One region of the Pseudomonas sp. GW460-LB5 genome, then DNA from elsewhere that is predicted to be linked to it. Evidence: predicted binding sites of a transcription regulator. Region 1 holds the regulator's gene; each other region holds the start of a gene.
The links. Region 1 encodes FliA, which starts transcription of late flagellar genes. Its sites were predicted from a motif close to CTAAAGTTTNNNNNNNNNNNGCCGNTAA; they were not measured.

Region 1 (3,207 bases):
AATCGAGCCGATCGAAGAGGGCGGGGTGATTGCCATGGTCGGCCCTGCCGGCATGGGCAAGACCACTACCCTGGCCAAGCTGGCTGCCCGCTACGTGCTCAAGTACGGCGCGCAGAACCTGGCGCTGGTGAGCATGGACAGCTTTCGTATCGGCGCGCAGGAGCAGCTCAAGACCCTGGGCCGCATCCTCAACGTGCCAGTGACCTACGTCGACCCGGGCCAGTCCCTGGCCGCGGCGCTGGAACCGCTGTTGCGCAAGCGCGTTGTGCTGATTGATACCGCCGGCCTGCAGGCCAGCGACCCGGCACTGCGCATGCAGCTGGAAACCTTGGCCGGGCGTGGCATTGCCGCGAAGAATTACCTGGTGCTGGCCACCACCAGCCAGAAACAGGTGCTGACCGCCGCCTACCACAGCTACAAACGTTGTGGTCTGGCCGGTTGCATCCTGACCAAGCTGGATGAAACGGCAAGCCTTGGCGATGTGCTGAGCCTTGCCATCAGTCATGAACTGCCCGTGGCCTACCTGACCGATGGCCCGCGCATTCCTGACGACCTGCACCTGCCGCGCGGCCACCAGCTGGTCTCCCGTGCGGTCAATGTGCAGCAGCAGGACGAGCCCAGCGAAGAGGCCATGGCCGACATGTTCGCTGATCTCTATCACAACCCCCGGCGAGCGGGTTGACCATGAAGCGTGTGCAAAGTAGCTATGCCAAGGGGTACGCAGAATTGCCCCACGTGTGGCCTGAGTCCCAGCGAGACAAGGTAAAGAACAGACATGGGTAGCATGCATCCCGTACAGGTGATCGCCGTGACCGGTGGCAAAGGTGGCGTCGGCAAGACTAACGTTTCAGTGAACTTGTCCCTGGCGCTGGCCGAGCTTGGCCGCAGGGTCATGCTGCTGGACGCCGACCTGGGCCTGGCCAACGTCGACGTGTTGCTGGGCCTTACCCCCAAACGTACCCTGGCCGATGTCATCGAAGGGCGCTGTGAGCTGCGTGACGTGATGTTGCAGGGCCCTGGCGGCGTGCGCATCGTCCCCGCAGCCTCGGGCACCCAGAGCATGGTGCACCTGGCCCCGGCCCAGCATGCCGGTCTTATCCAGGCGTTCAGTGAAGTCGGCGACAACCTCGACGTGCTGGTGATCGACACTGCAGCGGGGATTGGTGAGTCGGTGGTCAGCTTCGTTCGCGCCGCCCAGGAAGTGCTGCTGGTAGTGTGTGACGAGCCCACCTCGATCACCGATGCCTACGCCCTGATCAAACTGCTCAACCGCGACTACGGGATGAATCGTTTCCGTGTGCTGGCCAACATGGCGCAGAGCCCGCAGGAAGGGCGCAACCTGTTCGCCAAGCTGACCAAGGTCACCGACCGCTTCCTCGATGTGGCCCTGCAGTACGTGGGTGCCGTGCCGTACGACGAGTGCGTGCGCAAGGCGGTGCAGAAGCAGCGCGCCGTCTACGAAGCGTTCCCACGCTCCAAGTGCGCGCTGGCCTTCAAGGCGATTGCCCAGAAGGTTGACAGTTGGCCGCTGCCGGCCAATCCGCGCGGTCACCTGGAGTTCTTTGTCGAGCGTCTGGTGCAGCCCACCAGCGCGGGACCCGTGCTATGAATGCCAGCGGCTTCAAGATGTACAGCCGGGCAGCGAAAGACGGCCAGTACGAGCTGATCGAACGCTACGCCCCGCTGGTGAAGCGCATTGCCTACCACCTGTTGGCGCGGTTGCCGGCCAACGTGCAGGTCGAGGACCTGATCCAGGCCGGCATGATCGGCCTGCTTGAAGTGGCCAACAAGTATGACGCCAGCAAAGGCGCCAGCTTTGAAACCTATGCCGGCATCCGCATCCGCGGGGCCATGCTGGACGAGGTGCGCAAGGGCGACTGGGCACCGCGTTCGGTGCACCGCAATACCCGCATGGTCAGTGACGCGATGCGTGCCGTTGAAGCCAGAACCGGTCGAGACGCTAAAGATCATGAAGTTGCTGCCGAACTCCAGTTGAGTCTCGATGATTACTACGGGATCTTGAACGATACCTTGGGCAGCCGCCTGTTCAGCTTTGACGACCTGTTGCAGGACGGCGAGCACGAAGGGCTGCATGAGGATGGCGCCAGTGGCCACGTCGAACCTGCACGTGGCCTTGAGGACGAACGCTTCCAGGCTGCCCTGACCGAGGCCATTGCCAACCTGCCGGAGCGTGAGCGCCTGGTACTGGCGCTGTACTACGACGAAGAGCTGAACCTCAAGGAAATCGGCGAGGTGCTTGGGGTCAGCGAATCGCGGGTCAGCCAGTTGCACAGCCAATGTGCCGCGCGCCTGCGTAGCCGCTTGGGGGAATGGCGGGCACGTTGAGCCCGGGGTCGTTGCAGTCGTTTTCCACGTGCGTTTTCCACGTTGTACCGAATTGAATGAGTGCGTGCCCGGTCGGCCGGGCGCGTTTGAGACTGCTTGGAGGTCTAATTGGACAAGAACATGAAAATCCTCATCGTTGACGACTTTTCGACGATGCGGCGGATCATCAAGAACCTGTTGCGTGACCTGGGCTTCACCAACACCGAAGAAGCCGACGATGGCACCACGGCGCTGCCGATGCTGGAAAACGGCCACTACGACTTCCTGGTGACCGACTGGAACATGCCCGGCATGTCCGGTATCGACCTGCTGCGTAAAGTGCGTGCCAGTGAAAAGCTGAAAACCATGCCGGTACTGATGGTGACTGCCGAGGCCAAGCGCGACCAGATCATCGAAGCGGCCCAGGCCGGCGTCAATGGCTATGTGGTCAAGCCGTTCACCGCCCAGGTGCTCAAAGAAAAGATCGAGAAGATCTTCGAACGTGTCAACGGCTGAGTCACGTCAGGGGGCGCGCCATGGATTCATCACAAACGTCTTTGGGGGAGTTCGAATCGACCCTGAAGAAACATGCCCAGGAGTTGGTCGAAAGCCTGGAGCGGGGCCGTTTCGGCGAGGCGGTACAGCTGATTCATGAGCTGAACCAGACTCGCGACCGTGGCCTGTACCAGGAGGTCGGCAAGCTGACCCGCGAGTTGCACAGCGCTATCGTCAGCTTCCAGATCGACCCGACCATGCCACAGGCCGAGGAGGTGTCGCAGATAACCGACGCTACCGAGCGCCTGTCGTACGTGGTCAAGCTGACCGAGGGTGCGGCCAACCGCACCATGGACCTGGTCGAGGAAAGCACCCCGGTGCTCAACG
Region 2 (3,207 bases), on a different contig from region 1:
CCGGTTTCGTTGGCGATTTCGATCAGGCGCTTGGCGATCAGCGGGCGGGCAATGGAAGTACCCAGCAGGTACTCACCTTCGTAGACGGTGTTGGCGCGGAACATCGGGAACACGAAATCACGCACGAACTCTTCGCGCAGATCGTCGATGTAAATCTCTTTAACACCCATTGCCTGGGCCTTGGCACGGGCCGGCTCGACCTCTTCGCCCTGACCCAGGTCAGCGGTGAAGGTCACCACTTCGCAGTTATAGGTATCCTGCAGCCACTTGAGAATCACCGAAGTATCAAGGCCGCCGGAATACGCCAGTACGACCTTTTTTACGTCCGCCATGCCATCACTCCACGGGGTTGTACGGAAAGGGGTCGATTCTAACGGCCTTACGGAAAAATTTACAGTGGGGCGACAGCTTCTGACGACAAAGCGACAAGAACTGTCGGAAGGGCGACGGGGGTATGCATGACCATCTCACAGGCGCTGGAAATGTCGTGGCAAACACCTGAAGGCCCCCCCCCCGATCTCAGGGTGCCTTCGCCCCCGGCGCGGCAGCAGCCGGGTTGGCTGGTGCTGGGGCGGCAGGCGCCGCTGGCTCAGCCGGTTTTTCCACAGGTTTCTCAACCACCGAAATCCGATCCAGCTCGATGTTTACCCGGCGATTGCGTGCCCGGTTGGCCGCACTGTTGTTCTTCACCAACGGGTACTGCTCGCCATGGAAGCGCACCGTGATCTGTTCTTCAGTCAATCCATGGGCCTTGAAGTAATCAGCCACAGCCAGCGCACGACGGCGCGACAGGTCTCGGTTGGTCAGGCGGTTGCCACTGTTGTCGGAGTGGCCGTCGAGCTCGATGTGGTTCACCGTCGGGTCAGCTTTGATGTAATCCAGGATCACATCCAGCCGTGCACGCGCCGACGCGTCCAGCTCGGTGCCGCCCCCGGGGAAACCCACCTGGGTCTGGCGCACCTGATCATAATTCATAGGCAGCAGCTTGCCGGCACAGACCAGATAGTCGCTGTAGGCCTTGGCGAAGCTGACCGGCAGAACGCGTACCTCCATTGGCCTTCCGGCCTCACCGGTGTAGTTGCGCACCACTGTGCTACGCCCGTCGAGCAAGCCGTTGATCAGGCGGCTGGCCTGGCCTTGGGAAGAACTGAACAGCACACCGGTGCGGGCCATCCGCACGTTGCCCAGGTTGATATCACCCCGCCCAGGCTGCCACGGCGCCGCCGCCGCCAGCAGGCTGGCTGTACCTGCACCCAGTACATTGTTGTCCGAACGTAGCTGAAAAACGGGCTGTTCACCTGCCCGACGCACGAACTCACCGCTACCAAAACCTTCTATCGGCTGGATCAGACGGCACTCGAACGGGTCGCCCTCGACCTTCCAGGCAATATTTTCCATGCGCGTCTGAAAAGTCAGTGCGCCGGCCGGCAGGCTGGCGAACAGGGTCAACAGGGTGAGGTAACGCTGGCGCACGGGCGGCTCCACAAATTCTGACGGCTTACCTGCAGGCTATCGGACGCCGGCCGGAAAACTTGATAGCCGTGCTCGCCCCAGGCTTTTCCGGTAGCATTGGGGCTTGAGTTCGACCCGCCTGGAATCCCCAATGTCCGATCGCCTGACCCTCCTGCGCCCCGACGACTGGCACATCCATCTGCGCGATGGTGCCGTCCTGCCCCACACCGTTGGCGACGTGGCGCGCACTTTTGCCCGTGCCATCATCATGCCAAACCTGGTTCCTCCGGTGCGTAATGCCGACGAGGCCAGTGCCTACCGTGAGCGCATCCTGGCCGCCCGCCCTGCCGGCAGCCGCTTCGAGCCGCTGATGGTGCTGTACCTCACCGACCGCACCAGCCCCGAGGATGTCCGCGCGGCCAAGGCCAGCGGCATCGTGTACGCCGCCAAACTGTACCCGGCCGGCGCCACTACCAACTCCGACTCGGGCGTGACCAGCATCGACAACATCTTCCCGGCCATCGAGGCGCTGGCGGAAGTCGGCATGCCACTGTTGGTGCATGGCGAAGTAACCCGCAGCGAGATCGACGTGTTCGACCGCGAGAAGCGCTTCATTGACGAGCACATGCGTCGTCTGGTCGAGCGCTTCCCGACGCTGAAAGTGGTGTTCGAACACATCACCACCGGCGATGCCGCTCAGTTCGTCACCGAGGCCCCGGCCAACGTCGGCGCGACCATCACTGCACAGCACCTGCTGTACAACCGCAACCACATGCTGGTTGGCGGCATTCGCCCGCACTTCTACTGCCTGCCGATCCTCAAGCGCAACACCCATCAGGTGGCGCTGCTGGACGCGGCCACCAGCGGCAACCCGAAGTTCTTCCTGGGCACCGACTCGGCACCGCACGCCCGTCACGCCAAGGAAGCCGCCTGCGGGTGCGCCGGTTGCTACACCGCATACGCGGCCATCGAAATGTACGCCGAAGCGTTCGAACAGCGTAACGCGCTGGACAAGCTCGAAGGCTTTGCCAGCTTGCACGGTCCTGCCTTCTACGGCCTGCCAGCGAACACCGACACCATTACCCTGGTGCGTGAAGAATGGACCGCCCCGGACAGCCTGCCGTTTGGCGAGCAGACCGTGATCCCGCTGCGCGCCGGTGAAAAACTACGTTGGCGCCTGCTGGAGGAAAACGCGTGAGCGAAGACCTCTACGAAGACGACATGGACACCCAGGGCAGCAGCGGTTCGCGCCACCCGATGGCCGAGCGCTTCCGCGGCTACCTGCCGGTGGTGGTGGATGTGGAGACTGGTGGTTTCAACAGCGCCACCGATGCGCTGCTGGAAATTGCCGCCGTCACGATCGGCATGGACGAGAAAGGCTTCCTGTTCCCCGAGCACACCTACTTCCACCGAGTGGAACCGTTCGAGGGCGCCAATATCGAAGCCGCCGCGCTGGAGTTCACCGGCATCAAGCTGGACCACCCGCTGCGCATGGCTGTTAGCGAGGAAAGCGCGCTGACCGATATCTTCCGCGGTGTACGCAAGGCACTCAAGGCCAATGGCTGCAAGCGGGCGATCCTGGTCGGCCACAACAGCAGCTTCGACCTGGGCTTCCTCAATGCGGCGGTGGCGCGCAACGACCTGAAGCGCAATCCGTTCCACCCGTTTTCGAGCTTCGACACCGCTACCCTCGCGGGCTTGGCGTATGGCCAGACCGTGCTGGCGCGTGCCTGCCAGAGCGCGGACATCGACTTC
Region 3 (3,207 bases), on a different contig from region 1:
CCGTGCTGGCGGGAAGCATTGATGGCGGGCATGCCAACTCCTTTGGGGCTCGGTCCGCCGACAAGCCGGGAGCTGGTATGGAAATGGACTGAAGCATGGCTCGGGCAACCCCTTTGCGCGGACCGCAGGCGCAGCCGGCGCCCAGGCCCCGACTTTAACGGTGCAGCGCAGCGGGTTGCAAATGATAGTTTTCCCATGGGTTGCCGTGCGCTTTATAGTGGCGGGCTTTTCTCCGTTGAAGTCAAAGGAATGGCGACCATGCACATACGCACCCTGCTTGCAGCAATCGGGACCAGCTTGTCGCTGGGCTCGGCATTGGCTGCGCCAAGCCAGCCAGTGCCTGTAGCGGGCGAACGTATTTCGGTAAAGATCGAGGGCACCGGGCCGGACGTCATCCTGATCCCCGGGCTGGCCTCTTCCCGTGAGGTTTGGGCGGGGCTCGCCAGCACACTGCGCCAGCAGCATCGCCTGCACCTTGTGCAGGTTGCAGGCTTTGCCGGTTCGCCTGCCGTGCCCGCTGTGGACGGGCGCGTGGCCGCTCCTGTGGCCGAGGCGGTTGCTGACTATATCCGTAGCCAGCGCCTTGAGGCGCCGGCCATCATTGGCCATTCGCTGGGCGGTGAGGTGGCGCTGATGCTTGGCGCACGCCACCCGGAGCAGGTCGGGCGGCTGATGGTTGTCGATGCGCTGCCGTTTTACACGTTATTGATGGACCCCACGGCCACTGCCGAAACGGCTGCACCCCAGGCTGCCACATTCCGTGATGGGATGCTGCTGGCCCCGGCAGCGCAGGCCGAAGCCATGCAGCGTGCGGCCATTGACCGGCTGGCCAAGACCGCTGCGGCCAGGCCCGCATTGGTAGAGGCCGCGCTGCGCTCGGACCGCAAGGCGGTAGCCGACGCTACCTATGAACTGATGACCACCGACCTGCGCCCGGAGCTTGGCGATATCCAGGCGCCGGTGCAGGTCGTCTATGCCTATGACCCCTTGTATGGCATACCCGCTACCAGCGTCGATGCAACCTTCGCAAACGCCTATGCCGGGACGCGAAACATCAGCTTCAAACGTATCGATGGCAGCTTCCACTTCGTCATGCTGGACCAACCGCAGGCCTTCGCGCAGACGGTAGTCATTTTCCTCGATCGCTGAGGTTGGCCGCGGCGCAGCCTGCGCCCGGCAACATCTGTTCGGTTATCGCCCATAACCTGCTTCCTGCGCCTCAAGCCTGCGCCGGTACCTCCGATAGCAGCACACCCACCGTCGAATTTCGACCAGAAGTGGTGCCAATAAGGAGTACTGCCCGCATGCTTGCCAACCTCAAGATACGTACCGGAATGTTCTGGGTGCTGTCGTTGTTCAGCCTGACCCTGCTGTTTTCCACCGTCAGTGCCTGGCGGGCAGCAGTGGGCAGCGGTCAGCAGATCACCGAACTGGACCAGACCGCACACCAGTCGGACCGGTTGAACAATGCGTTGTTGATGGCAATCCGTTCCAGCGCCAATGTGTCCTCGGGCTTCATCGAGCAGTTGGGCGGCCATGACGAGAGTGCAGGCAAGCGCATGGCGCTGTCAGTCGAGCTGAACGACAAGAGCCAGAAGCTGGTCGACGAGTTCGTTGAAAATGTCCGCGAGCCAGCCCTTCGCACGCTGGCAACCGAGCTGCAGGCTACCTTTGCCGAATATGCCAAGGCGGTAGCCGGGCAGCGCGAAGCGACCCGCCAGCGTTCGCTGGAGCAGTACTTCAAGGTCAACATCGATGCCGGCAATGCCATGGGCCGACTGCAAGCGCTACGCCAGCAGCTGGTTGGCGTACTGAGCGAACGTGGCCAGCAGATCATGCTGGAGTCAGACCGTCGTCTGGCGCGTGCACAAATGCTGAGCCTGGGGCTGCTAGGGGTGACCTTGCTGCTGGCTGCACTGTGCTGGGCCTTCATTGCCCAGCGAGTGCTGCATCCGCTGCGTGAAGCCGGTCGGCACTTCCAGCGCATTGCCGGTGGTGACCTGAGCGTGCCGGTGCAAGGGCAGGGCAACAACGAGATCGGCCAGCTATTCCATGAACTGCAGCGTATGCAGCAGAGCCAGCGCGACACCCTGGGGCAGATCAACCACTGTGCCCGGCAGCTGGACGCAGCCGCCACTGCGTTGAACGCGGTTACCGAGGAAAGCGCCAGCAACCTGCGTCAGCAGGGGCAGGAGCTGGAGCAGGCAGCTACTGCTGTGACCGAAATGACCACGGCCGTGGAGGAAGTTGCGCGCAACGCTATCACTACATCGCAAACCACCAGCGAGTCCAACCAGCTGGCCGCACAAAGCCGCCAGCAAGTCAGCGACAACATCGATGGCACCGAGGCCATGACCCGCGAGATCCAGACCAGCAGTGCGCACCTGGAGCAATTGGTGGGGCAGGTCCGGGATATCGGCAAAGTACTTGAAGTGATCCGCTCGGTGTCCGAGCAAACCAACCTGCTGGCACTCAATGCTGCCATCGAGGCGGCCCGCGCCGGTGAGGCCGGGCGCGGCTTTGCGGTGGTGGCAGATGAGGTACGCACGCTGGCCTACCGCACGCAACAATCGACCCAGGAAATCGAACAGATGATCGGCCGCGTGCAGGCGGGCACCGAGGCGGCGGTGGCGTCGATGCAGGCCAGCACCAACCGCGCCCAGTCGACACTGGACGTGACCTTGGCCTCGGGGCAGGTGCTGGAAGGTATCTACAGTGCGATTGGCGAAATCAACGAGCGCAACCTGGTCATCGCCAGTGCGGCCGAAGAGCAAGCTCAGGTGGCGCGGGAAGTGGACCGCAACCTGCTGAACATTCGCGAGCTGTCGATCAACTCGGCGACAGGAGCGCAGCAGACCAGCGAGGCGAGCAAGGCGCTGTCGGGGCTGGTGGGGGAGATGACGGCATTGGTGGGGCGGTTCAGGGTGTAAGGGTAGCCGGGCGACGGGCGTAAAACTCGCACCTGATCATTGTTACATTAAAAGTGGGTGAAACTTATTTAAAGTTCCCCTTGCGGGTTGACTTCGATACTACCCTTGAATAAAGTTCGATCGCCCCGAGAAAGGGCCTTTTTTCCATTCACTGAAGAATTCAATGGACACAGTATCTAGTCGCTGCCTGACCCCTGCCGTATGGCCTGGTCAGGCAATTGAACCGGAACACCGGTCCCGACACCCTGGTCGGGCAAGCCGCGCCAGAGCCTGATGC
Region 4 (3,207 bases), on a different contig from region 1:
GTCATCTCCTGCGGCATGGCACCGCTGTAGCAGCGGTGGCCGTTGACTTCGGTGATCTTCAGCGCGTGGTCGCATTCCCAGGCGATGCGTACGCCATCGTGAAAGCCCTCAACGCGGAAGTGCTCGCCGTTTTCGATGAATTTTTCACCGTCGCGCGGGATCATCTCGTCCAGTGCCAGGGTGTTGCTTTCACGGTCCACGTGCACCACATAGCTCTGGAAGCGCTGGCTGCGGTCATGGAAGGTGATGATCAGGGGGTCGTGGCTTTCCTGCAGCTGCCGCAAGTTGGCCGCAATCTCCAAGGGGGTGTTCAGCACCTTTGGCGGTTGCGGGGCTTCGGTTTCATTGAACACGGCTTATCGTTCTCCAGGCAAAAGCGACACACGCAAGTAACGGCATTTTGCCAGTATGTTCCGTGCCTTGATAGAAAAATCACACTTGGCTGAGGGCCCGTGGCTTGGCCAGCGGCGAGGTGCTGCCTCGGCTATCGTAGAGCGACGGTGAGTCGCCGCCCATGAGGATTCTGATCTGGTTGTTGGTGACGTGTTGCTGTACCTGGATGATCCGGCCGTTGGTCTGGTTGACCTGCTGGCAGTCGTCCATCAGTTTCGACAGCATGTCGAGCCGCTGCAGCATCGCGTCGCCATGGGGCGATTGTGCGGCTACCGCCTGCACGCCAGTGCGATCGGCACTCAGGCCCAGGCTGCCGAGCAACTGGCTGCGGCGCTGGCCATGCTGCTCGAGCAAGATGATCAGCGACTGCTTGCGCGCCAGGATCTGTTCCAGCAGCGGCATGTCGCGGCCATGCAGGGCGATCGCTTCTTTATTCAGAAGGTCGAGCAGTTCCTGCATCGGGGCAATGTCATCTTCGATCAGTTGCAGCAAGGTGGTGTCGTGCATGGCTAACTCTTGGCTTTTCTAGCGTCCGTGAAGTCAGCGCGCCGAGGGGTCAGCGCTGGGCTTCGAAATCGAGCAGTTTGCTGGCGACCCGGCCGGCATCGACCTGGTAGCTGCCGTCGGCGATCGCCTGTTTCAACTGGGCCACACGGGCACTGTTGACAACCGGCTCGTCGCGCAGCTTGTCGCTGACCTTTTGCAACTGCTGTGCCTCTTGGCTGAGGTGTACCGCTTCTCCGCTGGCGCTGGTGTCTTTCACCGCTTCCTGGCTGGCTGCCGGTTTTTCGGCATTGCCCGCCGCGGTGTTGCCGCGCACGCCGCCCGTGACGGACGGAGAGTTATTCAAACGACTGAAGTCGATGACCATGATCAGGAACCTCTGGGTATTTGGACGCTTGCCTTGTTTTCGGCCAGCCCGAAAGAAACTTTAGGCACAAATGCTTGGCCGCCTGTCAGCAAGCTCGCCAACCCGTTCTCTGACACAGTTTAGGAAAAGCGGTTCCTCCCTGCCAGCGCAATCTGTGGCGGGCTACATGCTCACCTCGACCTGGCCCGGGCCCGTCACCCTGGCCTTGACCACCCGTTTGGAATTCAGGTTGCGTACCCGTATCTGTTCGCTCAGGCCGCCTTTGCTCAGGGCCTCGCCCGGCATGCGCACGCTCAGGCTGCCGCTGCGGGCGATGATCACCACCTGGTCGCCCTTGCGCACCACCTCGGCCTGCTCCAGATGTTGCGGGGTAAGTACCTGGTCGATCACCGTGGGGCGCAGCATCTTCATGCCCACTGCCTGGTCCAGTTCGGTCAGAAAACCCTGGCCAAGGGTGCCGACATCGCGCTCGCGCAGGGCCACGTCGCCTTCGCCCACTGTGTTGTCGCGCTTGAGCGGGCGGGTGACCACCACCACGTCGCGGAACAGCCGTACCGTGGCCGGGACAAACACCGTCCACGGGGCCGCACTGTCGCAGCGCACCCGTACCGTTACCCGGCCAAGTGGCAGGGAAGGGCTTTCCAGCGAGGCGTCCAGCTGCTGGCTGCACAACGGCATGCGCAGGCGTGGGTCCAGCGGGTTGACCTGGATTTCATAGCGGCCGGGGGTCTGGGTGGTAGCCAGGTAATCTTCGACGGTGAATTCAAGAAACCCTTGGGTGACACCGATAAGCTGTTCAGGCAAGGTGAGCGCGTCCGCTACCGTGCGAACGCCGGGCACCAGCAGGCACAACGTGGCCAGCGAGCCCGTCAGCAGGCGCGTCAATCGTCGGAAAAATGTCGTTTTCGTATGCATGACGCTCAAAAAAGCAAAGCCCGTGCCGACTCGTAACCTGAGTTGCAACGAAAGGCTGAAAGATAAGGAGTCTGGCATGGCGGGTGTTATGGATTCGGTCAACCAGCGCACGCAGCTGGTGGGGCAGAATCGCCTGGAATTGCTGCTGTTCCGCCTCAACGGCGAACAGCTTTACGGCATCAACGTGTTCAAGGTCAGGGAAGTGCTGCAATGCCCTGCGCTGACCCTGCTGCCCAAGGCGCACCCGGTGGTGCGTGGCGTTGCCAACATTCGCGGGGCGACCATCCCGATCCTCGACTTGTCGATGGCCACCGGGTTGCGGCCGCTGCAGGAAGAGACGCGCAACAGCTTCGTGATCATCACTGAGTACAACACCAAGACCCAGGGCTTTCTGGTGCACTCGGTGGAGCGCATCGTCAACATGAACTGGGAAGAGATCCATCCGCCACCCAAGGGCACCGGCCGTGACCACTACCTGACGGCGGTCACCCGGGTGGACAACCGCATGGTCGAGATCATCGATGTGGAGAAGGTGCTGGCCGAAGTGTCGCCGTCGTCCGAGTCGGTCTCGGCCGGGGTGATCGATGCCGAGACGCAGGACAAGGCCGTGCTGATGCGGGTGCTGACCGTGGACGATTCGTCGGTGGCACGCAAGCAGGTCAGCCGCTGCCTGCAGACCGTGGGGGTGGAGGTGGTGGCGCTCAATGATGGCCGTCAGGCCCTGAACTACCTGCGCCAGCTGGTGGAGGAGGGCAAAAAGCCGGAAGAAGAGTTCCTGATGATGATCTCGGACATTGAAATGCCGGAAATGGACGGCTATACGCTAACGGCGGAGATCCGCAGCGACCCGCGCATGCAAAAATTGCACATCTGCCTGCATACTTCGCTTTCCGGGGTGTTCAACCAGGCAATGGTCAAGAAGGTCGGTGCCGATGACTTCCTGGCCAAGTTCAAGCCGGACGACCTGGCCCAGCGGGTGGTCGACCGGATCAAGGCAGCGCATTGAAGCAGCCGGGGGCACGCCCCCG

Region 2: a site for FliA is predicted at 1,510-1,537, ahead of AC07XM_RS01730 (flagellar protein MotY). Genes of this name have one in related genera too.
Region 3: a site for FliA is predicted at 1,219-1,246, ahead of AC07XM_RS02510 (methyl-accepting chemotaxis protein). Genes of this name have one in related genera too.
Region 4: a site for FliA is predicted at 1,301-1,328, ahead of flgM (flagellar biosynthesis anti-sigma factor FlgM). Genes of this name have one in related genera too.

Annotation. Positions count from the first base shown of each region.
Region 1 covers NZ_JBWKXT010000019.1:12,572-15,778, forward strand. Annotated here, with positions in the region: gene flhF (flagellar biosynthesis GTPase FlhF) at 1-682, shown strand, start outside; gene fleN (flagellar synthesis regulator FleN) at 776-1,609, shown strand; gene fliA (RNA polymerase sigma factor FliA) at 1,606-2,346, shown strand; gene AC07XM_RS13670 (chemotaxis response regulator CheY) at 2,467-2,841, shown strand; gene AC07XM_RS13675 (protein phosphatase CheZ) at 2,862-3,207, shown strand, end outside.
Region 2 covers NZ_JBWKXT010000001.1:376,010-379,216, reverse strand. Annotated here, with positions in the region: gene AC07XM_RS01735 (argininosuccinate synthase) at 1-332, opposite strand, end outside; gene AC07XM_RS01730 (flagellar protein MotY) at 520-1,473, opposite strand; gene pyrC (dihydroorotase) at 1,604-2,650, shown strand; gene rnt (ribonuclease T) at 2,674-3,207, shown strand, end outside.
Region 3 covers NZ_JBWKXT010000002.1:102,428-105,634, forward strand. Annotated here, with positions in the region: gene AC07XM_RS02500 (DUF1835 domain-containing protein) at 1-32, opposite strand, end outside; gene AC07XM_RS02505 (alpha/beta fold hydrolase) at 259-1,149, shown strand; gene AC07XM_RS02510 (methyl-accepting chemotaxis protein) at 1,305-2,930, shown strand.
Region 4 covers NZ_JBWKXT010000018.1:48,870-52,076, reverse strand. Annotated here, with positions in the region: gene AC07XM_RS13360 (flagellar brake protein) at 1-353, opposite strand, end outside; gene AC07XM_RS13355 (flagella synthesis protein FlgN) at 433-900, opposite strand; gene flgM (flagellar biosynthesis anti-sigma factor FlgM) at 950-1,264, opposite strand; gene flgA (flagellar basal body P-ring formation chaperone FlgA) at 1,427-2,179, opposite strand; gene AC07XM_RS13340 (chemotaxis protein CheV) at 2,256-3,185, shown strand.